DNA from 3 places in the Klebsiella sp. MISC125 genome. Region 1 is predicted to be linked to each of the others. Evidence: predicted binding sites of a transcription regulator. Region 1 holds the regulator's gene; each other region holds the start of a gene.

Region 1 (10,836 bases):
CAGAGGACGCTGGGTACGCAGAACCCTGGCGATACGGCTGAAGTGCCAGGCGCAGAACTGGCCGACCGGGTTATCCGGATGTTGCCAGGCAATTTTTTCCAGCGCGCCGATCTGTTTATCCATCTGAAAACGCTGTGGGTAACGATGGTAGAGAAGATCGTCCGCCAACTCACGCAGGCGGGCGGCAACGGTTTGCGCATTCCAGCGAATCACTGCTTCTGCGTGACTGCGTTCCACCAGTTTCTGCACTTCTTCCGGCTGATGCAGGCTAACGGAGATATGTTCCTGTAAATCCAACCCCACCTGAAAAGCGCGCAACAGACGTTTGTGGTCGTTGCGTTGATTGGCCGCCAGCATATGCATCTGCTGGTAACACTGGGTAATCAGATCAACCACTTTCTGCTGGCGGTTAAGTAGCGGCGGCAGCGAGGTGGCCGGGTCCGTATGCTGGGTCAGCAGGCTGTATTTGGCCTCGCAATAGTTAGCCAGTTCGCGGTAGAGCAGGCTCAGCGACTCGCGCAGCGGTTGTTCGCGCCATAGCCAAAACCAGAACCAGTTAAAGACGCCATACCATAAGGTGCCGAGCGCGTAGATTAGCAGTGGCTCCCACACCGGCATGTTGCCCGCAAGGCTGAGGGTAAAAATGGCGGCAATAAGTGAAGCAGGCAGTAGTCGCGCGTGCAGTGAACTGATTTCGGCAGTCACCCCAAGGATTAGCGCCAGACCAGTGAGAATCAGCGGTAGAGGGATCTCGCGTTGCAGCAGGAGCTGGACAATCAGGCTACAGCCAGCAAACAGGCAACCGCCAATAATCAGGCGTTTAAAGAAGCGCTTATGTGGTGTGTCCAGACCGGCAATGTTGCAACAGGCTGGTACCAGGGAAAACAGTAAGCCCTGCTGTAAATGTCCGAGAAGAAGTCCGATTGCGACCGGCAGACACAACACCAGCGTTTGCCGCAGTGCGTAGTTGACTTCCGGGTGGTAAATCAGCCTGCGCCACATGAGGGGGAAACAAAAACGGCGTATTGCTATGCAATACGCCGTTTTGCCGACTTAACGGGTACCGTAGACGACGATAGTTTTACCGTGCGCGGAGATCAGGTTTTGATCTTCCAGCATTTTCAGGATACGACCAACGGTTTCGCGGGAGCATCCAACGATCTGACCGATTTCCTGACGGGTAATTTTAATTTGCATACCGTCCGGGTGGGTCATCGCATCAGGCTGTTTTGCCAGGTTCAGCAGCGTCTGGGCGATACGACCCGTCACGTCGAGGAAGGCGAGGTTACCGACTTTCTCTGACGTAACCTGCAGGCGACGTGCCATTTGCGAAGAGAGACGCATCAGGATGTCCGGGTTAACCTGGATCAACTGACGGAATTTTTTGTAGGAGATTTCGGCCACTTCACATGCGGTTTTCGCACGTACCCATGCACTACGTTCCTGACCTTCTTCAAACAGGCCTAATTCACCGATGAAATCGCCCTGGTTGAGGTAAGAGAGGATCATCTCTTTACCTTCTTCATCCTTGATGAGTACAGCCACGGAGCCTTTAACGATGTAGTACAACGTTTCTGCTTTCTCACCCTGGTGGATCAGCGTGCTCTTTGAGGGGTACTTATGAATGTGGCAATGAGACAAGAACCATTCAAGGGTAGGGTCTGTTTGCGGTTTGCCAAGCACCATGCGCGGTTATCCTCTGTTATAAGCTATCTCCAGATGCCGACACTACACGGCATCCGGGCATGCAATCGTATTAAATCCCTATACCTGGGAATCTGGCTGAAAATTTCCTGCAGCCTGTAATGTGAACTCCTCAGCATACATGCAGTGCATCAATGTATTACTGTAGCATCCCGATTGTTTTAGCATAGCTTTCGCCGCGTGTCTCCTGGTGTCTCGCTTCAGCATGACCTAGGTCGCCTTCCGTTGCGAGAATTGTTATGTGCGCGTAATCTGTCAGGAAAATTACAGCCCTGGAGTTAAATTTATGCAAGCGCGAGTGAAATGGGTTGAAGGGTTAACCTTCATTGGTGAGTCGGCTTCTGGTCACCAGATTCTGATGGACGGTAATTCCGGGGATAAAGCGCCTAGCCCGATGGAAATGGTGTTGATGGCGGCGGGCGGATGTAGCGCAATTGACGTGGTTTCTATCCTGCAGAAGGGACGCCATAACGTCACTAACTGCGAAGTTAAGCTGACTTCTGAGCGTCGCGAGGAAGCACCGCGTCTGTTTACCCATATCAATCTGCATTTTATCGTGACCGGTAAAGAGCTGAAAGATGCTGCCGTTTCTCGCGCAGTTGACCTATCGGCGGAAAAATATTGCTCGGTGGCGCTGATGCTGGAGAAAGCGGTAAACATAACTCACTCTTATGAAGTGATCGAGGGATAAGCCGAACGGCGCGAACTCGTCGCCCCGGCATGCGCTGCGCTACCGGGGTTTTTTGTTAATTGATTTTCCTGCCTTCCATTAGCCGCTCGACCAATGGCGCCATGATGAGCTCCATGGCCAGCCCCATTTTCCCTCCCGGCACCACTAGCGTGTTCATATGCGAGATAAACGAGCCCTGAAGCATCGCCAGTAGCCAGGGGAAATCGATATTCTGTAAGTTGCGGAAATGGATAACGACAAAGCTTTCATCAAGCGATGGGATTGCTTTGGCTGCAAATGGATTGGACGTATCCACCGTAGGTACGCGCTGGAAGTTGAGGTGAGTGCGTGAAAACTGCGGGGTGATGAAGTTGATGTAATCTTCCATCGAGCGAACGACGGAATCCATCACCGCTTCACGAGAGTGGCCGCGTTCGCTGGTATCGCGGATAAGCTTCTGGATCCACTCCAGGTTAACGATCGGCACAACCCCAACCAACAGATCAACATGGTCAGCGACGTTGTGCTGGGGCGTGACAACTCCGCCGTGCAGGCCTTCATAAAACAGCACGTCAGTGGGTTCAGGCAGCGACTGCCAGGGAGTGAAGGTGCCAGGAACCTGATTCCACGGCACGGCTTCATCATAGGTGTGTAAATACTTGCGTGACTGACCTGTACCGTTCAGCCCGTATTCTCTGAAAGTCTGCTCCAGCAGGCCGAAATCGTTAGCCTCGGGACCGAAGTAGCTGATGTGTTTGCCCTGATCTCGCGCTTTGCGGATCGCCATGTCCATTTCCGGGCGGGTGTAGCGGTGAAAGCTATCGCCTTCCACTTCGGCGGCGTGGAGGTTTAGTTGGGCGAATATTTTGCGAAAGGCGAGGCTGGTGGTCGTGGTTCCCGCGCCGCTAGAGCCCGTGACGGCAATCACCGGATGTTTGGCAGACATAACAACTCCCAGGGTAAACGATAGTGTGATGCCGCCTTAGCCGTGAAACTGCTTGCGGGGCATAATATTGACCGTCTCGTGCAGCTCTGACCACACCAGCGCGGCTTCTCCGCTTTTCAGCTGTTGTTTGACATCGGCGACTTTATCCGCCAGCGAACGTTCATGCTCACCATAATCGGTGCCTTCGCGTAATACAAAACTTTCAATCAGGTTATCCAGCGTTTCGGGATCGAGATCCTGCCAGGGAATAATCATATTTGCCCTCCTAACCAGCGAGTTAGCCAATCCGGGATTCGCTGTTCTAACCACATTTCCGGCTTGCGCAGCGTACCACCGACAAAACCAACATGGCCGCCATGCTCTGTAAGTTGATACTCGACATTTGCCGGTAGCTGTTCTTGCGGCGGGATGGAGTGGTGATCCATAAAAGGATCGTCCTTCGCATGAATAATCAGCGTTGGTTTAGTGATGTCGCTTAAGCGCGGCATCGCACTACACTGGCGATAGTAGTCTAGCGCATCGGCAAAACCGTGGATCCTGGCGGTGATGCTATCGTCAAATTCGCGGATGCGACGCATACCTTTTAGCTGGCGTAAATCAACCGGCAAAGAGCCCGGATAAGCTTTCAGCTTACGCGCGGCATTCGCCTTCAGCAGATTGAGCAGATAACGCTGATAAACGCGGGAAAACCCCTTATCCATATGAGAACTACAGGCTTCCAGCATAAACGGCGCTGAGACGATAACGGCAGCATCGACAGGAATATCGTCACCTTCTTTCGCCAACAGGCAGCCCAGCATATTGCCCCCGAGCGAGTAACCCACAGCTGCAGTTGGCACGTCGCCGTATTCGCGCTGAAGCCAACGTAAAAACCAGGAGCCGTCTTCCGTTTCGCCTGAATGATAGATGCGGTTATTTCGGTTGGGTTCGCCGCTACAGCCGCGAAAATGCATCACCACGCCCAGCCAGCCGCGCTGCATGGCCGCGTGGACGAGTCCGTGAGCATAAGGGCTGTGCAGGCTGCCCTCAAGACCATGAAACACCACCAATCGCGGTTTATGACGAGCCTGAGATGGTTCTTCGCTCCACGCCAGATCGACAAAGTCGCCATCCGGTAATTCAAGACGCTGCCAGTGTGGAGTGAAACGTAGCTTGCGACGGATTAGCCGCGGCAACATGGTTTGCAAATGACGATTGCCAACGCCGCGCATCGGGTGAAACTGCTGCGAGTCGTCTTCGGGGGGCGTCATTTCTGTGGGAGTGATATCAACCATAGCACCAGAGCAATTAATAATCTTTATACATACTATACCGCGCATGAAGTGCGCAGGTTAGCCAATATGTGGTCTTGTGGCTAATCGGTAAGCAGATTGCGTGAGAAAAGATGAATATCCACTCCAGGCTTACGCCGCCACAGGCGGGCCTTTCTTGTGCCTGTCGCCATGCTCTCACCTGTCTCTTCAAACATCCCTGACGCTTCAAAACGGCGAATCAGGCTTTTACGCTGTATGGATTGACCGAGGATTATCTCCGTCGCTTCCTGTAGCTGGCCATGGGTGAAGGTCTCCGGCAAGCAGTAAACGGGCAGTAAAGAATACATGGTCTTTTGCCTTAAGCGATGCAGAGCGGCGGCGATGATTTTCTGGTGATCAAACGCCAGGGAATAGTCGGCAAGCCTGGCAATTGGCACCCAACGGGCATCGTTGACGCTGGCGATATGCGGTTCGCAGTCTGCCCAGGCAATTAGTGCAAACCAGGTGACGGTCAGGCTCCAGCCGCGCGGGTCGCGATCGGGCCCGGAAAAAGTGTCCAGCTGTTCCAACCATGAAGGGAAAACCCCGGTTTTCTCAGTGAGCTTACGCATCGCGGTGGCGCGGGTGGAGTCATCGCGCGCCATATCAATAAAGCCGCCGGGCAATCCCCAATACCCTTTCTGCGGGTGGTTTGCCCGCTCTACCAGCAGGACGCACAGCGCTTGTTGATGAAGCGTGAATAACACGCTATCCACCGTCACCAGAGGGGAGGGAAAGCGGCTGGCATCATATTGATTCAAATAGTCGGCTTCGGTGTTCATAGGCTACTCGCGATGATTTGGAACGCCCATCAGTGTACCAGCCCGACACTGAGCAGCAAGGCTGCGTTTTTTATTATTATTTATCAGTAGATTACCTTTTCAGGGAAATAATACATTTTTATGCTTGCTTAATATGTGTCTTAAGGACATTATTAATTATGTCGAAGGGACATAATTGTGAGGGGAGAGTGATGAGTATGAAATTGACGTTAACCCTGGATAACCAGACTTACACTATCGCCAACGGTGTTTTTCCTGATGGCGCTGTCTGGCTGAAGGTGACTAATCCGTTGCCATCCTCTGCCCGCCTGATGTGCATTCGCGCTGCTGCGATGCGGGATATGAACGACTTTATGTTGCTTGCGCAACTGGTGGACGCGGTCCGTCACCAGACCGATGTGCTGGTCAGCCACCTCGAACTACCCTGGCTACCGTGGGCGCGTCAGGACCGACATATGGTTGCTGGTGACAGTTTTGCGTTGAGAGTCTTTGCTACTCAACTTAACACGCTGAAGTTCGATAAGGTGAAAGTGCTTGATCCTCACAGCGACGCTGCGGCGGCGGCAATAGATAACTTTGTGGCGATTCCACAGGAGAGGTGCTTGTTGCAGAGTACGACTCTATGCCATCGGTTTCAGCAAAAGGCGCTAATGCTGGTGGCGCCAGATGCGGGGGCGCTGAAAAAAATTGATGCCGTCGCCAGAGCAACAGGCGTCTCGGAGTACGCCATTCTGAGCAAAAAGCGTGATGTGGCAAGCGGCAACCTGACAGGCTTTGCGCTGGTTGCGGGTGATGTCAGGGGCAGGGATCTGCTGATTGTTGACGATTTATGCGACGCCGGCGGCACCTTTATCGGTTCGGCGCAGGTGCTGCGCGATGCTGGTGCCCGCAGCGTCAGCTTGTATGTGACACACGGCATTTTTTCAAAAGGCGTTGAACATCTGCTGAACAACGGCGTTGATGCCATCTATACCACCACTTCTTTGGCTGCTCCGACGCTGGCACATCCGCAGCTTGAACTTATCGACATTGACGCGATCTACTGCGCTTAAGGGAGAAATCATCATGAAAATTAACCCTATTCTGGCTATTGATGGCTACAAAGTTTCTCACCGTGCGCAATATCCCCAGGGTACGACTCGGGTCTATTCTAACTTCACTCCGCGTAGCGATCGTTTTTTTCAGTCGCCGTTGGCAGATGGCAAGCTAGTGTTTTTCGGTCTGCAGGGATTTTTGCAGTGGTTCCTTGTCGAGCAGTTCAACGAGGCATTTTTTGCTCGTCCGGAAGATGAAGTGGTGAACGAATATAAGCAGGTCATGGATAGTTATCTTGGTCGCGATGCGGTCTCGGTGGATCATATTCGCGACCTACATCGTCTGGGCTATCTGCCGCTGCACATTAAATCGCTGGATGAAGGTACAAAAGTGCCGATGAAGGTGCCGGTATTGACCATCATTAATACGAAAGAAGAATTTTTCTGGCTGGTGAATTACCTGGAAACGGTGCTTTCGGCAGAGCTTTGGAAGGCATCCACCAATGCCACTATTGCCCATCACTATCGCAAAATCTGCGAACGCTGGGCGGAAAAGACCTGTAGCGATCTGACCCATCTCGATTTTCAGTGTCACGATTTTTCATTTCGCGGTATGGCCGGATTGCAGGATGCCGCCCAGGCGGGGTGTGGGCATTTGTTAAGCTTCAAGGGGACAGATAGCATTCCGGCACTGCTCTATGCCCGCGATTACTATACCGAAAGTGAAGACTATTTTATCGGCGCCAGCATTCCGGCGACTGAGCATAGTGTGATGTGTATGGGGGAGCGTGAGCATGAGATAGAAACCTTCCGTCGTCTGATTGCCGATATTTATCCGCAGGGATTTGTTTCTATCGTCTCCGATACCTGGGATTACTGGCGGGTACTGAGTGAATTTACCCGCGAACTCAAGGGGAGCATTATGCAGCGCCAGGGACGGGTTGTGTTCCGCCCGGATAGCGGTGATCCGGTTGAGATCCTATGCGGTACTGCTGCTAGCGATGATGTACGTACTGAACGAAGTGTAGAAGAGAAAGGCTCTGTCGAGGTGCTGTGGGAGATTTTTGGCGGCACAATAAATGATAAAGGCTACAAGGTATTGGATCCCCATGTGGGCCTGATTTACGGTGATTCCATTACTCTCGCCAGAGCCGATGAGATCATGCGTCGTCTGGAAGCGAAGGGTTTCGCCAGTTCTAATGTGGTGTTCGGCGTGGGCTCCTTTACCTACCAGTATAATACGCGCGATACCTTTGGTTTTGCGATGAAAGCAACCTGGGGGGAAGTCAGTGGCGAAGGGCGAATGATTTTCAAAGAGCCAAAAACGGACAATGGCCTGAAACGTTCGGCCCGCGGTCTTTTACGGGTTGAGCGCGATGCTCTGGGAGAGCTGCAGCTGCATGATGAACAAACTCTGGAGCAGGAGCTGCAGGGAGAGCTAAAAACTCGCTTCCTCGATGGCAAAGTGTTCCGCCGCGAACATCTTGAACAGATACGCGCCCGGTTGGCAGCGCAGCGTTAAGCCTCGGTGAGAGGTATTAAAAAAGGCGGGTTATCCCGCCTTTTGTGCCGTTAGCTATCAGACATTAGCCTTCCTGCAGCATTTGCTCCAGCTGTTCCTGGGCGTCCAGCCAGGCCATTTCACACTCTTCAAGCCCGGACTTTGCATTGGCTTGTTGCTGTAAACATTCGGTAAGCTCTGCTTTGCGGCTTTGGTCGTATAAGCCGCTGTCGCCCAGCTTCTCTTCCGCCTGCGTTAGACTAGCGTTCAGTTTCTCCATCTCTTTTTCCAGGCGAGCAATCTCTTTACGCAGCGGTTGGGTTTGCGTGCGCAGCTCGGCTTCCCGGCGTTTTTGATCTTTACGCGCTTGAGCGCTGTTGGCGCTCTCTTTTGATTCTTCTGACGCCTGGCTTTCCTGCTTTTGCGAGTCGCTTAGCCATTGCTGATAATCTTCCAGATCGCCGTCAAAAGGCTCGACTTTACTGTCGTGCACCAGATAGAGGTCGTCAGTGGTGGAGCGAATCAGATGGCGGTCGTGCGAGACCACCACCAGTGCGCCTTCAAAATCAATCAGCGCTTCGGTTAAGGCCTGGCGCATATCGAGATCGAGGTGGTTAGTCGGTTCATCAAGCAGCAGCAGGTTTGGCCGCTGCCAGACGATTAACGCCAGCACCAGGCGCGCCTTTTCACCGCCGGAGAAGCGCTGTGTCTCTTCATTGACCTTGTCGCTTTGAAAACCAAAGCCGCCGAGATAGTCGCGCAGCTTCTGTTCCAGCACCTGCGGAGCCAGACGGGCCAGATGCTGCAGCGGGGATTCGTCAGCGCGCAGGAACTCAAGCTGATGCTGAGCGAAGTAGCCAAGTTTGATTCCCTTCGCCAGGCCAATCTCACCGCGTAGCGGCTGTAACTCACCGGCCAGCAGTTTTATCAGCGTCGATTTACCGGCACCGTTGCGCCCCAGCAGACCGATGCGTGAACCCGGAACCAGGTTCAGCTTGATCGAGTCGAGAATCACTCGCTCGCCATAACCGGCGCTGACCTTTTCCATCTTCAGTAGCGGGTTCGGCAGGCTTTCCGGTGCGCGGAAGCTAAAATGGAACGGATTATCGACGTGGGCCGGTGCGATAAGCTCCATGCGCTCAAGCATCTTGATACGACTCTGCGCCTGCTTAGCTTTGGTAGCCTGCGCACGGAAGCGATCGATATAGCTTTGCAAGTGAGCGACGCGCAATTGCTGGCTTTCGTATGTTGCCTGTTGCTGTGCCAAGCGGGTGGCGCGCTGTATCTCAAATGAGCTGTAGTTGCCCGTATACTCGAACATTGACTGCTGCTCGATATGAATAATCTTGTCGATGATGGGGTCAAGGAAATCGCGATCGTGAGAGATCAAAATCAGGGTGCCGGCATAGCCTTTGAGCCACTTTTCCAGCCAGATGACCGCATCGAGGTCAAGGTGGTTGGTCGGTTCATCAAGTAGCAGCAGGTCAGAGCGACAAATTAGCGCCTGTGCCAGATTAAGGCGCATACGCCAGCCACCGGAAAAGTCGCTTACCGGCTGCTCCAACTGCTCATTACTGAAACCCAGACCATGCAACAGACTGGCCGCGCGCGAACGTATGGTCCAGGCGTCGACAGCGTCGAGTTTACCGTGCACCGTCGCGATGGCGTGACCGTCATTACGTTCATTGGCCAGGTTTAAATCGGCCTCAAGCTGGCGAAATTCGCGGTCGCCATCAATGACATAATCAATGGCTGGTTGCGGTAACGCCGGGGTTTCCTGGTTAACCCACGCCAGCTGCCAGTTGCCAGGAAAAGTCATAGTGCCACCATCGGCGCTAATCTCGTTTTTCAAAAGCGAAAGCAGGGTGGATTTACCGCAGCCGTTTTTGCCCACCAGACCGACTTTTTGCCCAGGGTTGATGGTGGCGGTTGCGTTATCCAGCAGGACGCGTACGCCGCGACGAATTTGTAACGAGGAGAAAACAATCATAAGGCGCCGTATGTTCTGATTATGTTAATTTGTCATTATGATAATGTAGTGTGGAGCGAATCGCTCAACCGGGCCGCAATGGTAGCCCAAAATGAAGACGATACACAAAGTCATTCTGGTTGCGTCGGGACGCAGCCGCTGCACAGGCCGCCAGAAGACGTTCGGGAGGGGAAAGATGTCTCAGACAGCGAAGGTTTTGCTGCTGTATGCCCACCCAGAATCTCAGGATTCCGTGGCCAACCGGGTTTTGCTTGAACCGGCCTTACAGTTGTCGAATGTCACCGTGCACGATCTCTACGCGCACTATCCAGATTTTTTTATCGATATTGCCTGGGAGCAGGAGTTACTGCGTCAGCATGAGGTGATCGTTTTCCAGCATCCGCTATATACCTGGAGTTGCCCGGCATTGCTGAAAGAGTGGCTGGACAGGGTGTTAAGCCGCGGCTTTGCCAGCGGAGCCGGGGGAAACCAACTGGCGGGAAAGTACTGGCGGAGTGTGATTACCACTGGTGAGCCGGAGAGCGCCTATCGGCGGGATGCCCATCGCTATCCGATGAACGACATCCTGCGCCCTTTTGAACTAACCGCTGGCATGTGCAGAATGCACTGGATGAGCCCTATTATCGTCTACTGGGCGCGGCGGCAATCCCCCAACGACTTGAAAAGCCACGCGCGCGCCTATCGCGACTGGTTGGCTAACCCTATAACGGCAGGAGGTTCAAATGGCGGGAGCTGATCTACTGCTGGCGGGGGTGTTGTTTCTGTTTGCCGCCGTGGTTGCGGTACCCTTGGCGGCGAGGCTGGGGATTGGTGCCGTTCTGGGGTATCTGCTGGCCGGTATTGCCATTGGCCCGTGGGGATTGGGTTTTATTAGCGATGTCGATGAAATTCTTCATTTCTCAGAGTTAGGCGTTGTT
Region 2 (10,836 bases), 2.4 Mb from region 1:
GTGTGCTGGTGCTGGTGGAAGCCAGCCTTGGCGGCCAGCATGTGCCGTTGGTGGGTTTTATGCTGACGCTGGCGGCGGCGCTGAGCTGGGCCTGCGGCAATATTTTTAACAAGAAAATCATGTCGCACGAGAGCAGACCGCCGATTATGTCGCTGGTGGTGTGGAGCGCGCTGATCCCGGTGCTGCCGTTTATGCTGGCATCGTGGCTCCTCGACGGCCCTCAGGTGATGGCGGCAAGTCTGCTGCATATCGATCTGCTGACGATCCTCTCGCTGCTGTATCTGGCGTTTATCGCCACCATTGTTGGCTATGGGATCTGGGGTTCGCTACTCGGACGCTATGAAACCTGGCGCGTGGCGCCGCTGTCGCTGCTGGTGCCAGTGGTCGGAATGGCCAGCGCCGCGCTGCTGCTTGGCGAGACGCTAAACGGTCTGCAACTGCTGGGTGCGGTGCTAATTATGGCCGGGCTGTATATCAACGTGTTTGGCCTGCGGATCGTGCGTCCGGGCATGGCGTAATCTGAGGAAACAGTCGAATTTGTAAGCCGGATAAGGCGTTATCCGGCAAAACGGCGGTGACAGCTATATCTGGCTTGATACTTCTTTAATCGCTTTCCAGGCCAATTTTTTATGAATAAAGAATTTTACTGTCGTTGAGAAAGAACGGCTGTTGAGTAAAACCCTGCACCACAGCAACATTCCGGCAATAAGTATGATTATTTTTCCGTGAATATTATCTGCATGAAAAGATAGGCATAATGATGCTAAGAACAATAAACAGTTGATAAAAAACAGATATTTGAATGCAGTGACCGCCCATTTTCTGCCTTTAATTATTGATTTCATGGCAAAAATCACCACCAGTAAAACGATGAAGACCGGTGGGAACAGGATTGAGACCCAGATGGCTGGTGGAAGAACAAAGGCATAAAGTCCCATCTGAAATGGCAGCAAAAATGAAAAAAGTAATAACATCATTACCGCGACAACAGGAAGGGGATTTACCATCCTCTGTCTAAGCCATATTTCGTTAAGTGCGTGTTCTGTTACGTCAGTTGGATTGGGGGATTTAAAGTAACCAATTAACGCGTTTAAATTTCGCCCTGTAATAAAATTAATCCATCTCATTGGGAACCCTGTTGAATCAGTAGGTTAGGCGGTGAATTTTTCTATTCATTATTATCAACTTGCACGCAGACTATTTTACAAACCGATCGGTAGGTTAAATAGCAAAAAAACTGCTCAAAGTACGCTATCGCTACAAATTCGGATTTAGCGATAAATTATCCTGCTATATCGTCGGTGGACGATAATGCTCACTTATATATGGGCGATAGTTTTCTGATCAGGACGTTGAGTGAAGTGGCGGGATGTGGTTTTCTTGTGCGCGGGGATAAAAAAAAGCCCCGTTGCCGGGGCTAAAAGGGATTTTACAGGCCTTGCTGGTTGTAATACGGCACGCCTAATTCATCTGATTTATCACTGCCCGAAGCCATGTGATTGAAATCAAACGGCGAATCATTATGTTCGGAAGGAATAATCATCGCATCCCGATTGTTGTGACGAACCGGAGTGGTGGTTTGCTCCGCGAAACTCTGGCTGGAGACCAGCGCCAATAGCACGATGGCGGCGGAAGCGAATAATTTCATGATTTCCTCAATACGTCTTTTTGCAGGCGATTAACAACAGTTATTTAGTGGAAGCAGGTACCGTGACTCGCCCGGTACATTGGTAATGCGATACTGGTGAGGCGGCACATCGAAATAGTTTTTGAAAGTCCGCGTCAGCGTTTGCTGCGATTCAAAGCCATAACGCTCGGCCAGATACAAAATCGGCTCGTTGCTTTGCTTGAGCTTCTGCGCAATTTCAGTCAGCTTACGGCTGCGGATATACTGGCCCAGCGAGTGACCGGTCTCTTTCTTAAACATTCTTTGCAGGTGCCACTTGGAGTAACCTGAGCGCTCTGAAACCTTCTCCAGCGACAGGGGCGATTCCAGGTTATCCTCAATCCACGACAAAATACTATGGATAGTGATGGCGTCGTTATTACGTCTGGACATCATCTTACCTCTTCTTATTACGGCAGAACTTTTTTGAGCAAATACTCAAGAGTGACCACTTCATCTGCCGACAGATTTTTTGTTAGTTCCTGGTGCAATTTCTGACCCACAACCTGATGACAATGCTCACAAAGGGCTGCGCCGTCTGCTGTTAGCTGCACCAGCACGCCGCGCTTGTCAGTGGGGTTGGGTAACCGTTCAATCCAGCCTTTACAGACCAGGCGGTCAAGCATGCGCGTCATTGCGCCTGGGTCGACCGAGAGCACGGTTTTCAGCTCAACGGGGGTAATACACACTTCGCAACGAATGGAACAGAGCACCCGAAACTGGGTGGACGTAATATCCATCGGTGAGAGGTAGTCGTTGAGCAGGCGATCTTTCTGCTGGTTAACCATCTGGATCAAGCGACCAAGGGGGATCATTTCGTTAAACAGGTCGCTCGTACTTTTCACAATGGTTGCCCAGGCAATGACTTAGTTGCTGGGGATATTATTGCCTAGGCAAATATAAGTCAAACTGATTGATTGGCCGATGCCACGATTTGCTAAAACGAATCGTTGTGACTCAGGTCACTCTATTTAACATTGCTGTCTTATGATTTTACTGATTGATGAATGCGTTCTGCGGGAAACTGGCAACAACCTGGCGGCAAACGATATACTCAGGGCGCGTCATTTTTTGATAATCCAACACTTACAGGACCTTAATTTTCTATGATGGATCTCTTTAAAGCGATAGGCCTGGGGCTGGTCGTGATCCTACCGCTAGCAAACCCGCTGACTACCGTGGCGCTATTCCTTGGCCTTGCCGGGAACATGAACAATGCCGAGCGTAACCGTCAGTCGCTGATGGCCTCTGTCTATGTGTTCGCTATTCTGATCGTGGCATGGTATGCCGGACAGGTGGTGATGAACACCTTCGGAATATCGATTCCTGGACTGCGTATTGCCGGGGGACTGATCGTCGCCTTTATCGGTTTCCGCATGCTGTTCCCACAGCAGAAAGCGCACCATTCGATGGAAGCCAAGCTGAAATCAGAAGAGCTGGAAGACGAACCGACGGCTAACATTGCTTTTGTCCCGCTGGCGATGCCAAGTACAGCAGGTCCGGGGACCATTGCGATGATCATCAGCTCTGCGTCGACGGTAAAGCACGGCGCTAACTTTCCTGATTGGGTGGTGATGGTGGCGCCGCCGGTGACGTTTGCGCTGGTCGGACTCATTCTGTGGGGCTGCCTGCGCAGCTCCGGGGCGATTATGCGTCTGGTGGGTAAGGGCGGCATCGAGGCTATCTCCCGCCTGATGGGCTTCCTGTTGGTCTGTATGGGCGTGCAGTTTATTATTAATGGCGTGCTGGAGATCGTCTCTACTTATCACGCCTGACGGAAGACGTAAAAAAATCTGCCTTCTTGAATTGCCCGGTGGCGGCTAGCGCCTTACCGGGCCTACAGATCTGCGCCGGATTTGGTTTTCGTAGGTCGGGTAAGGCGCCAGCCGCCACCCGACAAAAATGCGAGAACAGTAACCAAAACAGGCTGGACTCTAACCTTATGTCACACAGCAGGGGGTTCGGCACGATCTGAAGACGTAAAAAAGCCTGCCTTTCTAGCGATCGGCAGGCTTTTTTTACTCAAATAATCAGGAGTGATGTGGCTGCTGATCTTCCAGTGAGACCGGCCAGCGGCGGAAAATCATCACTGCCCACACCAGAGCCACGAGGGCTGGGATTGCGCCGACGTAACCAATCGACGCCATCGACAGATGAGTACTGACCTGGCTGCCGACCAGCGCGCCCGCGCCGATACCGATATTAAAGATCCCCGAGAACAGCGACATTGCCACGTCGGTGGCATCTGGTGCCAGCGCCAGCACTTTTACCTGCATTCCAAGGCCGATAATCATGATTGCCACGCCCCAGAAGACGCTGAGCAGCATCAGGTGATTGGCATTATGCGATGCCGGCAACAGCAGCAACAGACACGCCAACAGCAGGCCAATTGCGGCGTTAATCAAGCCGGATGCATGGCGGTTGCCGAGCTTACCAAACAGAATACTGCCGACAATGCCCGCGCCGCCCAGGGTCAGCAGCAGCACGGTGGCAAAGTTACCGCTTAAACCGGCGACCGTCTGAATAAACGGTTCAATATAGCTGTAGGCGGTGTAGTGCGCGGTCACCACAATCACCGTCAGTAAATAAATGCTGAGCAGCGCCGGACGACGGAACAGTACCGGCAGACTTTTTAACGAACCGGAATGCTCGCTCGGCAGTTTTGGCAGCAGTTTAATCAGGCAAGCCATGGTTATCAGCGCGCCCACACCAATCACCAGGAAGGTGGTACGCCAGCCAAAATATTGCCCCACTATGCGCCCAATCGGGATACCAAAGACCATCGCCAGCGCGGTACCGGTGGCAATCAGACTCAAGGCCTGAGCGCGTTTACCTGCAGGGGCCATACGGATAGCCAGCGCCGAGGTAATTGACCAGAACACCGCATGGGCGAAAGCGATGCCGATACGGCTGATGACCAGAACGTTAAAGTTCCATGCCAGAAACGACAGCACGTGGCTGGCAATAAACAGAATAAACAGGCCAACCAGCAGACGACGGCGCTCCATCTTGCTGGTCAACAGCATAAAGGGCAGCGACATCAGGCCGACGACCCAGGCGTAGATGGTCAGCATGATCCCGACCTGTGCCGTTTCCATGCCAAAACTGTCGGCGATATCCGACAGCAGGCCCACGGGCGCGAACTCGGTGGTATTAAAGATAAATGCCGCAATCGCAAGCGTGACTACGCGAAGCCACGCGACCTTGCGTGAAACCGTGTCTGTAATCATAAGTTCAGGGCTGGTTACTAAGAGGAAAGAAGTGGCACGATCTTAAAACGATTGCTGCTGAAAATACAATCATTTTGTGACGCGTGTCTCATTTTTGTTTTGGTAGGGTAAAAGGCGCTAACAGATTAATTTCTCTATAGAACGTGTGCATTTACTGCATTTATGTCATGTTATCGATAAGTAAAAAAAATGAAAGGGCAGAATAATGCAGGAAATTAACTTTTATCTGGTCGATGCGTTCAGCGACCACAACTTTGGCGGCAACGCGGCGGCAGTTTGCCCGCTCACCGAATGGTTGCCGGACGAAACGTTGTTGAAAATGGCTCAGCAGCACAATCAGTCGGAAACCGCGTTTTTTGTTCGTACTGATGAAGGATATGAGCTGCGTTGGTTTACCACCTTGCACGAAATTAATCTCTGTGGCCATGCGACGCTGGCGGCTTCGCACGTCATCTTTGAGTACCTCGACTATCCGTCATCGACGATTATCTTTAGTACCCGTTTCGTTGGCGAGCTTCGCGTGACGCGCAGCGGCGACTGGCTGACGCTTGATTTTCCGGCATGGGCGACGACGGTCGTCGAACAGCCGCCAGCGGACCTGCTTGCCGGTCTGGGGCTAAGCGAAGCGCAGGAAGTACGCGTGGCTCGCGATTACCTGGTGATCTTACGCGATCGTCAGCAGGTAGAAGCGGTACAACCGGATATGCACCAGCTTCAGCGCTTGGGTAAAATGATTTGTATTAGCGCCGCAGATGATGAGTATGATTTTGTCAGCCGCTTCTTCTGCCCGGGGGAGTCGCTGTGGGAAGACCCGGTGACCGGCTCGACGCATAGCATGTTGATCCCGTATTGGGGCGAGAAGCTTGGTAAAACGGAGATGCAGGCGCGGCAGGTATCCGCTCGCGGCGGCGATCTACGCTGCCAGTGGCAGGGTGACCGGGTGCTGATTGGCGGCCAGGCGACAACCTATTTAATCGGCACCATAACGCTGCGCTAAATATACCCGTCATACTTCAAGCTGCAGATGTGTTGGCTGCGCTCGCTCACCCGAATCACTTACCAGAGTAAGCTCATCGGGATTCACTCTCTTGCCGCCTTCCTGCAACTCGAATTATTTAGGGTATAAGCGAATACGGGTGATGAAAATAATGCGGGATCGGCAAAAAAATTATGCCGATCCCGTGTCCGTAGGGGGTACGGGCAAAAGAGTGCTGCGTACTCAACGAAAAACCAGAGCCACTAGCGGGTCATACGACAACTGCTCTTATTTGATAATTACATTGGAAATATCACGATAGCGCCGATGCATAATGCCAGAATACGAATTAAGTACATTGGCACGGAGAATATCCAGAACTCCGGCAGCTTATATTTTCCCATTCCCAGTATCATCGCCGGCATACCGTCAATTGGCATATAGCCGCCGTTCCAGCCCGAAATGACTACCGCGATGGCGGCAGCGGTCGGGTTGAGGCCGAGGCTGGTACAGGCGGCGATAGCAATGGGCGCGAAGATATACACCGAACCCATGTTGGAGCCGGTAAATGTGGAACATGTACTGGTCAGCAGCGCAAAGATAAAAATAAACAGGAACGGCGAAACGTTAGCGCCGAGAACGCCTGCTACCGCATCACCCACCATCGCCGTAAAGCCGGTGCCGGCCAGCGCATCGGCGACGCCGATAACCCCCGCCATCATCAGAATAACCGGCGCGCCCATATGATCGCGCACCTCTTTGAAGTCGACGACGTTAATCATCATCACAAAAGCGGCGGCAAGACCCGGAACCACATAGGCGATATTACCCAACTGATTCATCAGCATCATACCGACAACGCTGATGGCAAATGCCCCCACGGTACAGTACTCTTTCCACGCGGGCAGGGTGACGGCTTCCTCTTCCCGTACCGACATCGCTTCCTCAGACGCATCGGCAATCGGGTGATCGGGTAAAAAACGATACGAGATCAGGCACCAGGCCAGAAACGCCAGCGACATCACCAGATTCACCAGCGCGAATTTCACCATCGAAATTTCTGCGGTGAAACCCGCAGTTTGCAGCACCGTGGCGGTGACGCCAAACAGCAGCGCGACGTTAATCGGGATTAATGGATGGTTGGTCGCAAAACCCAACGGCATCATCAGCTTTGAGGTCGGCAGCTTTTTACTGTAGGGGATTGTCGAAACCAGCGACAGAATCAGCACGTAGTAGCCGGTTGAACCGGTACCCGCCAGGCTCGCGCCAATCATCACAATCACCAGCAGCAGCGCATAGCTCTTGTAGCTGCCTTTATTGACCAGGCTGACCATTGAGGATTTCACGTTGCCGATGAGGCGCGTTTTCTGGAGCGCCGCCATCACCACCATAAACCCGGCGATCATAATCACACTTGAGTTCACAAAACCGGCAAAGGCCTGCTGAACGTTTGATAGCCCGGTCACCACCAGTAAAAGACAGGCGAGCAGCGGTGGTGCGCCAAAGGCCATCTTGTCCGACATGATCAACACGATCATCAGCACCAGGATGCCCAGCGCCAGAATCATTTCCATTGTCATTTTTCTATCTCCTTATTTACCCTTCCAGCATTTCGCGCGGCACCTTAAAGACCGCTTTGCGCACCGTTGCTGGCGTGTCAACCGCGCACAGCGCCTGATGGGGCTCGCCAGGCAGGAAGACTGCAAAATCACCTGCGTGCAGGGTGATGGCTACCGGATGCTGGCAATCACGGGCGATAAACAGATCCGGTTTGCGCTCTTCATCGCCATCGCATGCGACAGCCTGCATTCCCGCGTTAATCACCTCGCAGCCTGACAGCATCACCTGAATATCGGCCCATTGATGGTGATATTCGGTGTGGCGCTGTGCGGCAGGTTGGGTATGCGCCTCGCCGATATTGCAAAACCAGCCACAACCCTCCGGTTGCCAGCGTCCGTCTTCCCTGGCGCTTAGCGCCTGTAGCGAAGCGTCCGGGTGCGACAATATTTGCCACAGCGCGGGGGGAAGCCCTGCCAGCGGCAGGGCGTCAAGATTTCCGACGATCATCGGGCGGACTCCTTCACCCATTGCGGGGAAACGTGCACGTATTTAATCGCCTGGCGGAACCAGGTGTAGGCAATGTGCAGAGAACCGTCCGCGCCCTGTTTAATGCTCGGGTAGGAGAACTCGCGGTTACGTTTATCCAGCGAGTTATTGGTCATGCAGTAGCCGTCACCTTCATCGAGGTTACGCTGCCACGGCCAGGTTTTACCGCCATCGGCAGAGATAGCCACGGTCATCGGTGCGCGCGGTGCGCCCCAGAAAGCGGTACGGCCATTGGTGACTTCCGGCTCTTTGCGGCTGTTATCGCCATCGTCGATTTCATCGTAAAGCGACGCACGACGTTCCAGCGCCCCGGCTGCGCTCATGTGGTTAAACACCAGCGCCAGTTCGCCGCTGGCAAGGGTGGTCACCTGGATCGAGGAGTTGTTGTTAGGCAGCTCGGTCGGTTCCGGTACTGACCAGCTTTCGCCATGGTCTACCGACTGGCTGTAGTAGATATTGTCGGCCCAGCGGCTGCGGAATAGTGCGACAAGCGTGCCGCCTGGCAGGGCGGTGATATTCATATGCACGCAGCCGAGGCTTTGCGGTACTTCGACGTCGCGCCAGGTTTTGCCCTGGTCGGAGGAAATTTTGACGGCGCTGATATCATCGTTGCCAACCCATTTTTCCCCCGGCTGAGTGCGGCAATAAAACACCGGCAGCAGCCAGTTACCGTTCTCCAGCACCGTAATCGGCTGGCGAATAAAGGTGCCGGGTTTGTCGAGCAGGGTGGCAATTTCGCCCCAGGTCTGGCCCAGATCGGTCGACTGGCGGTAGCGCACGATGGCGGTGTCCTGGTTGCCAGAGATCTGCGCGGTCCACAGCAGCCACAGCACGTTATCCGGGGCCAGAAACAGCACTGGGTTCTGCTCGGAGCGGCTGGCGTCAGTGGACAGTTTCACCGCATCGCTCCACTGACGGCTTTCCGGGAGCAGGCGCGAGCCCCAAACGGAGATATCGGCAACGCCTTCCTGGGTACCGCCAAACCACACGCACATCAGCGAGCCGTCCGGCAGCGGCAGCAGGTTAGCTGCATGGTTTTGCGGGCAAGATGATGGCAGCATCGCGGTTTCCACACGCGCATCTTGTTCATGCTGACAAATCATCCCGTCACGAATTGCGGTTACTACAGACATATTCATACTCCATTATTATTCAGTAGGGTTTTATTTATTGAGCTGTAATGAGTCGTAAGCTTCATCCTGCTGCGAAGCCTTAATGATTTTTTTAGTGCGAACGATATTTAATGTTTCTACGGTCAGGGAGAAGAAAATAGCAAAATAGAGATATCCCTTCGCAATATGGACGTCCAGGCTATCGGCAACCAGTAATGCGCCGACCAGCAACAAAAAGGTTAATGCCAGCATTTTCATCGTCGGCGTATTATTGACAAAATCACCAATGGTTTTGGCGGCGAACATCATTATGCCCACGGCAATAATCACGGCGGTAATCATGATGAAAATATGTTGTGACAAACCGACAGCGGTGATCACAGAGTCCAGACTGAAGACAATATCCAGCAGCATGATCTGCACGATAGCGCCTGCCAGTGAGAGCTGCCGCTGGCTACCGCCGTGCGACTCTTCTTCCTGCATCAGTTCGCCGCGGATCTCCTGCAACGATTTGTAAATAAGGAAACAACCGCCAACAAATAAAATGATCGTGCGCACCGACACCACAAAATTTGCAATGGTAAACAGCGGAACCGTAATGTGTGCAAGCCAGGCAATCGACACCAGCAATAACACGCGCATTACCATCGCGCCACTTAATCCCAACTTACGGGCAATATTTTGCTGATGCGGCGGAAGTTTTGCCACCACCAGCGAGAGGAAAATAATATTATCGACCCCGAGAATAATTTCCAGAAAGGTGAGCGTAACCAGCGTCAACCATATATCTGGGTCAAGCATCCATATAAACATTAAAAATATCCCTTACGCTACGTAAGACATCGTATATACCCGTCATACTTCAAGCTGCATGCGCGTTGGCTGCACTCGCTCACCCCAGTCACTTACTCCAGTAAGCTCCTGGGGATTCGCTCTCTTGCCGCCTTCCTGCAACTCGAATTATTTAGGGTATATAATCTTGAATATTGTCGGTGCTGCTTTTCGTTTAAAACAGCACCGGAGTTATTTCTGTTTTCGTCAGGAAATATATTTAGCAATAACCTGTTTAATTTGCTCACACTGCGCTGGCGTAAAGCTGACCGCATAGCGGCTATCGCCAACTTCATGGCCCATCAGCTGCAGTGCTTTTTTCACTGCTGCCGGGGAGAACGCGACTTTATAAAGATCGGTACGTAGTCCTGTCACGCTCTCCTGAGCCAGACGGGAGCCGTCAACATCACCCGCTTTAAAGTTTGCCCAGATGGCGTTGATCTCTTTCGGCGCGACGTTGGCCAGCCCGGAAATACAGGCGGAACAGCCGTCAACGAAGCCCTGGTGGATCAGCGAGTCAGGACCGTTCAGCACGTCGAAATCGGCAATATCCTGCACCGCATCAAGGAAACCCTTCAGGCTTTCGTAGCTGCCAGCGCTATCTTTGACGCCGATAATGTTCGGATGTTTTGCCAGCGTGCGCGCTGTCTGCGGTTCGATGGTGTTGCCAGTACGCGCCGGAATGTTGTAGAGAAATACCGGAACGCTCAGGGCGTCAGCGATGGCGGTGTAGTGGCTGATAAGCTCATCCTGCTTGAGTGGCACAAACCACGGCGTGATCACCGAGACCGCATCGACGCCGAGCTTTTCAATCTGCTTACCTAAACGAATAGTTTCGCGAGTCGACACTTCGCCAATATGCGCTACCACGTGGGCGCGCCCGGCCACTTCTTCAACGCAGGCTTTGGCAACGGC
Region 3 (10,836 bases), 110 kb from region 1:
TACTCGTCTTTCAGATCGAGGAATTCAAGAATGAAGGGGTCGCGTATGGCTTGCTCCGGCGTAACTTCGGCCATGGCGGGCGTAGCCTGCTGCAACATAGCGGATTTGTCATGTGACAGCAGCGTCCGTTCGTAAAACTGAGTGGCAATTTGCCTGTCGAGCTGCCGCACTGACCAGCCATTACGTAACGTCTCTTTTTCATAAAAAGTGCGTGCTTCGGCGTTTTTAACGGTGAGTAGACGGACGTAAGCAGACCAGGGGAGTGGGAAAATATCCGCAAGATTCTTACGTGTGATGAATTCCGCAGACACTGTCTGCGGAATTTCAATATGTTGAAAACATAGATAAAAAGTACGAATTTGCCACAGGTTTCTTGTGGAAAACCCACGTTTATAACGCTGGCTCAAGTCTATGGACAGCCGTTCAATAAGTTGAGTGCCGTAAGCCGCCCGCGCTTCACCGCCTTGTTCGAATTCGACAATACGTCGGCCAATCTCCCAGTAGGTCGCTGTCATCAGGGCATTGATGCTGCGGATTGTCTCCGTGCGGGCAGTGTCTAACAGATTAATAATTTCGTCATGGATTTGCTGATAATCATCAGCGTTTGGCGTTGAGGTTAGCGTCATGGATTCATCCCTGTCGTGATAGTTGCAAGCTGAAAATATGTCGCTATCAATACGCTCAGGGGCTTATACGGTCAATACTGATTCGGCTACTTGCATTCAGTTACAACAGGATTTGCGAGCGGCTTTCAGAGAATAAAATATGCGGAATTGAGGTGAGCAATGTTGGCTCCCCATTTATCAGCGCGAAGCTGTATCTGGGGAGCCAGAACGGTTTTACACTTCCAGGTAATTCATAATCCCGTCAGCCGCCTTACGGCCTTCGGCAATCGCCGTCACGACCAGGTCGGAACCGCGAACAATATCACCGCCGGCGAAGATTTTCGGGTTGCTGGTCTGGAAGGCGTTGTCGCTGCCTTCAGGAGCAATAACACGGCCCTGAGAATCCAGCTCAACGCTGTGTTTTGCCAGCCACTCCATGCTGTGCGGACGGAAACCAAACGCCATGACTACGGCATCGGCAGGTACCACATGCTCGGAACCGGCGACGATTTCCGCGCGACGGCGGCCTTTCGCATCCGGCTGACCCATTTCGGTACGCGCCATTTTCACGCCGCAAACCTTACCGTTAGCATTCACTTCCACGCCCAGCGGCTGGACGTTGAACTGGAATTCCACGCCTTCTTCACGCGCGTTTTTAACTTCGCGCCTGGAGCCCGGCATGTTCTCTTCATCACGGCGATAAGCACAAATGACATGGGACGCGTTCTGACGGATGGAGGTACGCACGCAGTCCATCGCGGTATCACCACCGCCAAGAACGACAACTCGCTTGCCTTCCATGCTGACATACGGTTCATCAGCCGTTTCGCCGAAGCCCATGATCTGCTTAGTGTTGGCGATCAGGAACGGCAGCGCGTCGAATACACCGGAGGCGTCTTCATTTTCCAGCCCACCGCGCATTGACTGATAGGTGCCGACGCCGAGGAATACCGCATCGTAATCTTTCAGTAGATCATCCAGCTGAATATCGCGGCCCACTTCAACGTTGAGTTTGAACTCAATGCCCATGCCGGTGAAGATTTCACGGCGGCGGGTCATGACCTCTTTTTCCAGCTTGAAGGCCGGAATCCCGAAGGTCAGCAGACCGCCGATTTCCGGGTGGCGGTCAAAGACCACCGCCTTGACGCCGTTACGAGTTAACACGTCTGCGCAGGCAAGGCCCGCCGGACCTGCGCCGATAATGGCGACAGTTTTACCCGTCTGCTTGACGCCGGTCAGGTCAGGACGCCAGCCCATTTCGAATGCTTTATCGTTGATATAGCGCTCAATATTGCCGATGGTCACCGCACCGAACTCGTCGTTCAGGGTACAGGAACCTTCGCACAGACGATCCTGCGGGCAAACGCGCCCGCAGACTTCCGGCAGGGTATTGGTTTGATGCGACAGTTCTGCCGCTTCAAAAATACGCCCTTCGTTAGCCAGCTTCAGCCAGTTCGGGATGTAGTTGTGCACCGGGCACTTCCACTCGCAGTACGGGTTGCCGCAGGACAGGCAGCGGTCTGCTTGTGCTTTGGCCTGGCCTTCGGAAAACGGCTCGTAGATCTCGATAAACTCTATCTTGCGGATCTTCAGCGGTTTCTTTGGCGGATCAACGCGCTGGAGGTCGATAAATTGATACACGTTCTGACTCATCTTAACCCCTTACTGCGCCTGCACCCGCAGCTCAGCTGCGGAACGACTACGGTGACCCAACAGTGCTTTAACATCGCTGGACTTCGGTTTAACCAGCGCAAACTTCGCTGAGAAGGCTGGCCAGTTGGCCAGAATTTCTTCGCCGCGCTGCGAACCGGTAAGATGCACGTGCTCGGTAATCAAACCGCGCAGATGCTCTTCATGGATAGCCAGAGAGTCAACATCCAGCACTTCCACCAGCTCCGGGTTCACGCGTTTGCGGAAGTCGCCGTCTTCATCCAGAACGTAACCGAAACCACCGGTCATCCCCGCGCCGAAGTTGACGCCGGTTTTACCCAGCACGCAAACAATCCCACCGGTCATATATTCACAGCCGTTGTCGCCGATACCTTCAACCACGGTGATCGCGCCAGAGTTACGCACTGCGAAGCGTTCGCCCGCACGGCCCGCAGCATACAGACGACCACCGGTCGCGCCATACAGGCAGGTGTTACCGATGATGCTGGCTTCGTGGCTACGGAAGGCTGAGCCGACCGGAGGACGAATCGCCAGCAGGCCGCCAGCCATACCTTTACCGACATAGTCGTTGGCATCGCCTGTCAGATGCAGCTCAACGCCACCCGCGTTCCACACGCCGAAGCTTTGGCCCGCAGTACCGCTGAAGTGAGCGGTAATAGGATCGGCTGCCAGACCCTGGTCGCCGTGGGTCTGGGCGATATAACCTGACAGCGATGCCCCAACGGAGCGGTCGGTGTTGCGGATATCGAACCAGAACGTTTTACTCTGCTTGCTGTCAACGAACGGTTTTGCCTGCTGGAGCAGCTGCGCATTGAGCACGCCATTGTCAAACGGCGGGTTGTTCTCAGTGCAGTACAGCGCTTTGCCTGGATGCGGCTCTGCGGTCTCCAGCAGCTTGCCCAGATCCAGTTTCTGCTGCTTGGCAGTAAAACCATCCAGCTCTTTCAGCAGGTCGGTACGGCCAATCAGATCCACCAGACGTTTTACACCCAGCGAAGCCATCAGCTCGCGGGTTTCGCGGGCGATAAATTCAAAGTAGTTGGTCACTTTGAACGGCAGGCCGTGGTAGTGGTTCTTACGCAGTTTTTCATCCTGAGTTGCTACGCCGGTTGCGCAGTTGTTCAGGTGGCAAATACGCAGATATTTACAGCCCAGCGCCACCATCGGACCGGTACCGAAGCCGAAGCTCTCCGCGCCCAGAATCGCGGCTTTAATGATGTCGACGCCGGTTTTTAAACCGCCATCCACCTGCAGACGGATCTTGTGACGCAGACCGTTAGCCACCAGCGCTTGCTGGGTTTCCACCAGGCCCAGTTCCCACGGACAGCCTGCATATTTCACCGACGAGAGCGGGCTTGCGCCGGTGCCGCCGTCGTAACCTGCGATGGTAATCAGGTCTGCATAGGCTTTCGCTACGCCGGTGGCGATGGTGCCGACGCCCGGTTCGGAAACCAGCTTCACGGAGATCATCGCTTTTGGGTTGACCTGTTTCAGGTCGAAAATCAGCTGCGCCAGATCCTCGATAGAGTAGATATCGTGGTGCGGCGGCGGGGAGATCAGCGTCACGCCCGGTACTGAATAGCGCAGTTTGGCGATATACGGGGTGACTTTATCACCCGGTAGCTGACCGCCTTCGCCGGGCTTCGCACCCTGAGCGACTTTAATCTGGATAACGTCGGCATTGACCAGGTAGGCCGGAGTCACGCCGAAGCGACCAGAGGCGACCTGCTTAATGCGCGACACCTTATTGGTGCCGTAGCGCGCCGGGTCTTCGCCGCCTTCGCCGGAGTTCGAGTTGCCGCCGATGCTGTTCATCGCTTCCGCCAGCGCTTCGTGCGCTTCAGGGCTCAGCGCGCCGATGGACATTGCTGCCGTATCGAAGCGTTTAAACAGTTCGTTTGCCGGTTCAACGTCGTCCAGGCTGACGGTAGTGCCGTCCGGGGTAATGGCCAGCAGATCGCGTAGCGTTGCCGCCGGGCGTTCGTTAACCAGTTTTGCGTACTGCTGGTAATCGCTGTATTCGCCGCTTTGTACCGCTTGTTGCAGGGTACGCACCACGTCCGGGTTGTAGGCGTGATATTCGCCGCCGTGGACGTATTTCAGCAGACCGCCCTGATCCAGTGGCTTACGCGCCAGCCAGGCACGTTTTGACAGGTTCAGTAGATCCTGCTGGAAGTCGTCGAAACCGGCGCCGCCGATACGGCTGACAACGCCCAGGAAGCACAGGTCAGACACTTCGCGATGCAGGCCCACTGCTTCGAACAGTTTCGAGCAGCGATAGGACGCGATTGTTGAAATCCCCATCTTCGACATGATCTTATACAGACCTTTATTGATGCCGTTACGGTAGTTCAACATCACCGCGCGGTACTCTTTGTCGATGGCTTTGTTATCTACCAGCTTCGCCAGAGTTTCATAGGCGAGGTACGGATAGATGGCCGTCGCGCCGAAGCCCAGTAGAACCGCAAAGTGGTGCGGGTCGCGGGCGCTGGCGGTTTCGACAATAATGTTGGCATCGCAGCGCAGGCTCTTATCGACCAGACGGGTCTGGATCGCGCCTACCGCCATCGGAGCGGGTACCGGCAGACGGTTTTTAGCGATGTTGCGGTCAGAGAGCACCAACAGGACGGTTCCGTCACGCACCATTTGTTCGGCTGTATCGCACAGCGCCTTCACCGTCTCAGCCAGCGTGGTTTCGGTGGCATCAAACGTGATATCCAGGACGTCGGCGCGATAGTGCTCCTCTTCCATGGTGGTCAGCTGTTTAAAATCGGAGTACAGCAGAATTGGCGACTTAAAGCTCAGACGGTGCGCCTGGCCTTCCGCTTCGCAGAAGACGTTCATTTCGCGGCCGATGCTGGTGGCCAGCGACATTACGTGGGCTTCACGCAGCGGATCGATCGGCGGGTTAGTCACCTGCGCGAACTGCTGGCGGAAGTAATCGTAAATGATACGCGGTTGGCTGGAGAGCACGGCGAATGGGGTATCATCACCCATTGAACCGACCGCTTCCTGGCCGTTTTCGCCCAGCACGCGCAGGACGGAATCCAGCTCTTCAGCGCTGTAGTTAAACTGTTTCTGATAGCTGGCGAGCGTGTCGTCATCAAACTGACGGCTGCCAACATCTTCATCAGGCAGGTCTTCAAACGGGACCAGACGGCGGACGTTTTTCTCCATCCACTCTTTATATGGATGACGGCTTTTTAGATCGTTATCGGTTTCCGCTGAATGCAGAATACGCCCCTCACGGGTATCGATAACCATCAGCTCGCCTGGGCCAACGCGGCCTTTTTCGACCACTTCATCCGGCTGGTAATCCCAGATGCCGACTTCAGAGGCGCAGGTGATCAGCTTATCTTTGGTGATAACGTAGCGCGCCGGGCGCAGGCCGTTACGGTCGAGGTTACAGGCCGCATAGCGACCGTCGGACATCACGATACCTGCCGGGCCATCCCACGGCTCCATGTGCATGGAGTTAAAGTCGAAGAATGAACGCAGGTCGGGATCCATATCCGGGTTGTTCTGCCAGGCTGGCGGCACCAGCAGGCGCATGGCACGGATAATGTCCATCCCGCCCGCCAGCAGCAGTTCCAACATATTATCCATCGAACTGGAGTCAGAGCCGGTTTCATTGACGAATGGCGCAGCATCGTGGAGATCCGGGATCAACGGCGTCTGGAACTTATAGGTACGGGCGCGGGCCCACTGGCGGTTACCGGTGATGGTGTTAATTTCGCCGTTGTGCGCCAGATAGCGGAACGGCTGCGCCAGCGGCCAGCGCGGCACGGTGTTGGTGGAAAAGCGCTGGTGGAACAGGCAGATGGCTGATTCCAGACGCAGGTCCGCGAGGTCCAGGTAGAAGCGCGGCAAATCCGCCGGCATACACAGACCTTTATAAATGTTCACCAGATTAGACAGGCTGCAAACGTAGAAATCTTTATCTTCTTGCAAGCGCTTTTCGATACGGCGACGGGCGATGAATAAACGGCGCTCCATATCACGCGGACGCCAGCCAGCCGGGGCGTTAACAAAGATTTGTTCAATACGGGGCAGCGAGGAGAGTGCGATTTCACCGAGAACGCCTTCGTTGGTTGGCACTTCGCGCCAGCCGACAATAGACAAGGTTTCGCGTTGAAGTTCTTCTTCGACGATGCGGCGTGCCGCTTTGGCCAGTTCAGGATCTTTATTAAGGAATAACATCCCAACGGCGTAATTTTTGGCTAAACGCCAGCCGCGCTCTTCCGCAACGATTCGGAAGAAACGATCGGGTTTTTGTAGCAGCAAGCCACAACCGTCGCCGGTTTTTCCATCGGCGAGGATCGCGCCGCGGTGCTGCATTCGGGCCAGTGCGTGTATAGCGGTTCGCACTACCTTGTGGCTAGGTTCGCCTTCTATGTGGGCGATCAGGCCGAAACCACAGTTATCCCTCTCAAGGGATTTATCGTACAACATATCAGTGAACCTCCCCAGGCTCTACGGGACACCCTCCGAACCGTTGCGCACGGGCACAGAAAGAGCATGGCGACGGGGTTTGCACCTCGCATTCGCCCTCTTTAAATCCTTTTCGCATCGGTACACAAGTTTGAGGACTTGCTGTTAAGAGGGAATCTCAATTACTGCATAAATATGATGAGCAGAGCGCTCATCCAGAAAGCTTCCAGCGGATTCCCAAGTTATCGGGAATCCGCACATACGTCAAATGGCAATCTTATTTATACAAAAATGTGCTATGCAACACTTAGTTTTATGATTTTTAAGAGAATAATGACATTTCGAATGCTGCTGAAACGTAACCGACGGCATAATTGAGTGTGATCTGTCTCACTATATCGATGGCACAAGATTATCGGTCTGTGCTGAATAGTTTTTTTATCTCAGACTATTTGACTGCTTTTTATGTGAATTGCGGAAAGTAATACTGTTTTATGTCCTGACAAAGATAATGGCAAAACCAGAGTCTATGTATAAGGAAAACTCATCACTATGAATGTGAATTAAATTGCGGTTATCTTGAGTGTTTATGCAATGAGGTAAGCGGCCGCGTTGACGATTGATCCAGGTCATCGCCGTCGGTAGCTAAAAATGGCAGGCTTGGCCCTTTTCTTAAGGCCGGTCTATCAGATTATGCAGTTACAAAAATTAGTCAATATGTTTGGTGGGGATCTTGCGCGTCGTTATGGCGAAAAGGTTCATAAACTGACGCTGCATGGTGGATTTAGCTGTCCAAATCGCGATGGCACTATTGGTCGTGGCGGCTGCACATTTTGTAATGTGGCTTCTTTCGCTGATGAACAACAGCAGTATATTTCGATTGCCGAACAGCTGGCGTATCAGGCGCAGCGGGTTAATCGCGCTCAGCGCTATCTGGCTTATTTTCAGGCCTACACCAGCACTTTTGCTGAAGTTCAGGTACTGCGTTCCATGTATCAGCAAGCGGTGAGCCAGGCCAATATGGTTGGGCTGTGCGTCGGCACTCGCCCGGACTGTGTGCCTGAAGCAGTATTGGATTTACTTAGCGAATATCGGGAGTTGGGTTATGAAGTATGGCTGGAGCTTGGGCTGCAAACCGCACATGATAAAACGCTGCATCGGATAAATCGCGGTCACGATTTTGCCTGCTATCAGCACACGACCCGACTGGCGCGTGAACGTGGCCTGAAAGTATGTTCACATCTGATTGTCGGGCTACCGGGAGAGGGGCAGCATCATTGCCTGCAAACCCTGGATCGGGTGGTTGAAACCGGCGTTGATGGCATTAAGTTGCATCCACTTCATATTGTGAAGGGCAGCATCATGGCAAAAGCGTGGGAAGCCGGAAGGTTGAACGGTATTGAACTGGACGACTATACGGTCACTGCAGGAGAGATGATTCGCCATACCCCACCTGAGATTATTTATCACCGTATTTCTGCCAGTGCCCGTCGTCCGACGCTGCTGGCACCGCTGTGGTGTGAGAACCGCTGGACCGGGATGGTTGAGCTGGATAAATACCTTAATCAGCACGGTGTCCAGGGCTCAGCCATCGGTCCTGGCTGGGTGTCTCCGGTAACCACGAAATAATGAAAAATGTCACGAGTTCCTTTCACGACAGCCTGCAAAAAGTAATGTGATCTTTGTCACTATCGTCAATATATCTCTGGTTATGAAAACTGGTATGGTAGTAGGCTATGGTTTATTGATAACATTGACTCAGGTGGTTTCGTATGCAGATGACAATGCGTTGGTTTGGTCCAGATGAAGATAAGGTCTCTCTGGAATATATTCGCCAGGTTCCGGGTGTAGAAGGTGTTGTAGGCGCACTTTATGATGTCGCCGTTGGTGAGGTCTGGCCAGTTGATAAAATTGAGGATCTGGTGAAGCAAGCCCATGCCGCTGGGCTTACAATGGAAGTCATTGAAAGCGTCAACATTCATGATGATATTAAGATCGGTTTACCTTCCCGCGATCGTTATATCGCCAATTATCAGCAAACTATCCGCAATCTTGCTCAGTTTGGCGTTAAGGTCATTTGCTACAACTTCATGCCGGTTTTTGACTGGATGAAGACGGACATGAACTATGTTCTGCCGGATGGCTCCCTGACGATGGCTTTTGAGAAGAAAGACATTGATAAGAGTCTTGAAGAGGTGGTGAAAGAGGTTCTGGAAAATTCGAATGGTTTTGCGCTGCCGGGCTGGGAACCAGAGCGGCTGGCAAAAGTTCAGGACCTTTTTGCTCAATATAAAGATGTTGATGACACAGTACTGCGCGAAAACCTGGTCTATTTCCTGAATGCAGTGATCCCCGTTTGTGAAGAGGTGGGGGTGAAAATGGCTATTCATCCGGACGATCCGCCGTACTCAATTTTTGGTCTACCGCGAGTGGTGAAAAATCGTGACGATCTGGACTGGATTTGTCGGGCGGTGGATTCAGAGGCGAATGGCATCACGCTCTGTACCGGCTCTATCGCGGAAGACCCGGCTAATGATGTCTACTCGATTCTGGCCGAGTTTACTCGCCGTAAGCGAATCCATTTTGCCCATGTGCGTAATATAAACCTCATCAAAGACAAAGATTTTTATGAGTGCGCTCACCCATCAGAATTTGGCTCTTTAGATATGTACAAAGTGATGCAGGCGCTCTATGACAATGGTTTTAGCGGCTATATCCGTCCGGATCATGGGCGCTTTATTTGGGGAGAAACAGGGCGTCCAGGCTATGGGTTGTACGATCGCGCGCTGGGAGTAACCTACCTCAAAGGGTTATGGGAAGCACTCAGTAAGCGCTAACGACCAGTCCAGTTTCCTATCTATATTCCGGCTGACTGTAATCCAGGGTCAGCCGCGTAACACAATCCTTCCCGCATTTTTTGCACAACTTACAGCGTCTTGCTCAGAATTGAGTATTATTGTGCGAAGTTGTCGCGAAGGAATCTCCTATGAAGCAAATCCGTATGCTGGCGCAGTATTATGTTGACCTGATGATGAAGTTGGGTCTGGTGCGCTTTTCCATGCTGCTGGCCCTTGCGCTGGTGGTACTGGCGATTGTGGTGCAAATGGCCGTGACCATGGTGCTGCACGGCCAGGTAGAAAGTATTGATGTTATCCGCTCCATCTTCTTTGGCCTGCTGATTACCCCGTGGGCGGTCTATTTCCTCTCGGTCGTTGTTGAGCAACTGGAAGAGTCCCGGCAGCGTCTCTCGCGGCTAGTGGAGAAGCTGGAGGAGATGCGCGAGCGCGATCTCAAGTTGAATGTGCAGCTTAAGGACAACATCGCCCAGCTTAATCAGGAAATCGGCGAACGTGAAAAAGCTGAAGCAGAACGTGAAACGACGCTTGAGCAACTGAAAATTGAGATGAAGGAACGTGAAGAGGCGCAAATTCAGCTTGAGCAGCAATCCTCCTTCCTGCGCTCCTTCCTTGATGCGTCTCCGGATTTAGTTTTCTATCGTAATGAAGATAAAGAGTTTTCTGGCTGCAACCGGGCGATGGAACTGCTGACCGGTAAAAGTGAAAAGCAGCTAATTCATCTGAAGCCACAGGATGTTTATGGCGCAGAAGTGGCGGAGAAAGTGCTGGAAACGGATGAGAAAGTTTTCCGTCATAACGTATCGCTGACCTATGAGCAGTGGCTGGATTATCCGGATGGGCGCAAGGCCTGCTTTGAAATCCGCAAGGTACCTTATTATGACCGCGTAGGTAAGCGACGTGGCTTGATGGGCTTCGGTCGCGATATTACCGAGCGTAAGCGCTATCAGGACGCGCTGGAGAGGGCCAGCCGTGATAAGACCACCTTTATCTCTACTATTAGCCACGAGCTGCGTACGCCGCTTAATGGCATCGTGGGGCTTAGCAGGATCCTGCTGGATACCGATCTAACCGGAGAGCAGGAAAAATACCTGAAAACTATCCATGTCTCAGCCGTGACGCTGGGTAATATCTTCAACGATATTATTGAGATGGACAAAATGGAGCGGCGTAAAATTCAGCTGGATAATCAGCCGGTTGATTTCACTGGCTTCCTCGCTGACCTGGAAAACCTCTCTGGCCTGCAGGCACAGCAGAAAGGTCTGCACTTTGTT

The links. Region 1 encodes CRP, which controls carbon source genes, mostly activating them, when cyclic AMP is high. Its sites were predicted from a motif close to ATGTGANNNNNNTCACAT; they were not measured.
Region 2: the regulator CRP is predicted to act here: its motif matches at 4,971-4,988, upstream of ACMYSL_RS13910 (sugar transporter).
Region 3: the regulator CRP is predicted to act here: its motif matches at 8,381-8,398, upstream of uxuA (mannonate dehydratase).

What each region holds. Positions count from the first base shown of each region.
Region 1 is NZ_CP180448.1:533,163-543,998, forward strand. It holds gene ACMYSL_RS02415 (YccS/YhfK family putative transporter) at 1-1,002, opposite strand, end outside; gene crp (cAMP-activated global transcriptional regulator CRP) at 1,054-1,686, opposite strand; gene ACMYSL_RS02425 (OsmC family protein) at 1,991-2,395, shown strand; gene ACMYSL_RS02430 (phosphoribulokinase) at 2,451-3,320, opposite strand; gene ACMYSL_RS02435 (YheU family protein) at 3,357-3,575, opposite strand; gene ACMYSL_RS02440 (hydrolase) at 3,572-4,531, opposite strand; gene ACMYSL_RS02445 (NUDIX hydrolase) at 4,675-5,394, opposite strand; gene prs (ribose-phosphate diphosphokinase) at 5,586-6,446, shown strand; gene ACMYSL_RS02455 (nicotinate phosphoribosyltransferase) at 6,460-7,950, shown strand; gene ACMYSL_RS02460 (ABC transporter ATP-binding protein) at 8,015-9,919, opposite strand; gene kefG (glutathione-regulated potassium-efflux system ancillary protein KefG) at 10,095-10,655, shown strand; gene kefB (glutathione-regulated potassium-efflux system protein KefB) at 10,642-10,836, shown strand, end outside.
Region 2 is NZ_CP180448.1:2,924,414-2,935,249, forward strand. It holds gene eamA (O-acetylserine/cysteine exporter) at 1-518, shown strand, start outside; gene ACMYSL_RS13885 (hypothetical protein) at 582-1,127, opposite strand; gene marB (multiple antibiotic resistance protein MarB) at 1,430-1,648, opposite strand; gene marA (MDR efflux pump AcrAB transcriptional activator MarA) at 1,679-2,059, opposite strand; gene marR (multiple antibiotic resistance transcriptional regulator MarR) at 2,077-2,511, opposite strand; gene ACMYSL_RS13905 (MarC family NAAT transporter) at 2,773-3,441, shown strand; gene ACMYSL_RS13910 (sugar transporter) at 3,697-4,896, opposite strand; gene ACMYSL_RS13915 (PhzF family phenazine biosynthesis protein) at 5,102-5,893, shown strand; gene ACMYSL_RS13920 (SLC13 family permease) at 6,172-7,452, opposite strand; gene ACMYSL_RS13925 (YhcH/YjgK/YiaL family protein) at 7,469-7,939, opposite strand; gene ACMYSL_RS13930 (sialidase family protein) at 7,936-9,111, opposite strand; gene ACMYSL_RS13935 (TerC family protein) at 9,142-9,903, opposite strand; gene ACMYSL_RS13940 (dihydrodipicolinate synthase family protein) at 10,129-10,836, opposite strand, start outside.
Region 3 is NZ_CP180448.1:644,104-654,939, forward strand. It holds gene ACMYSL_RS03070 (PDDEXK nuclease domain-containing protein) at 1-626, opposite strand, end outside; gene gltD (glutamate synthase subunit GltD) at 840-2,258, opposite strand; gene gltB (glutamate synthase large subunit) at 2,268-6,728, opposite strand; gene ACMYSL_RS03085 (TIGR01212 family radical SAM protein) at 7,401-8,336, shown strand; gene uxuA (mannonate dehydratase) at 8,480-9,544, shown strand; gene arcB (aerobic respiration two-component sensor histidine kinase ArcB) at 9,694-10,836, shown strand, end outside.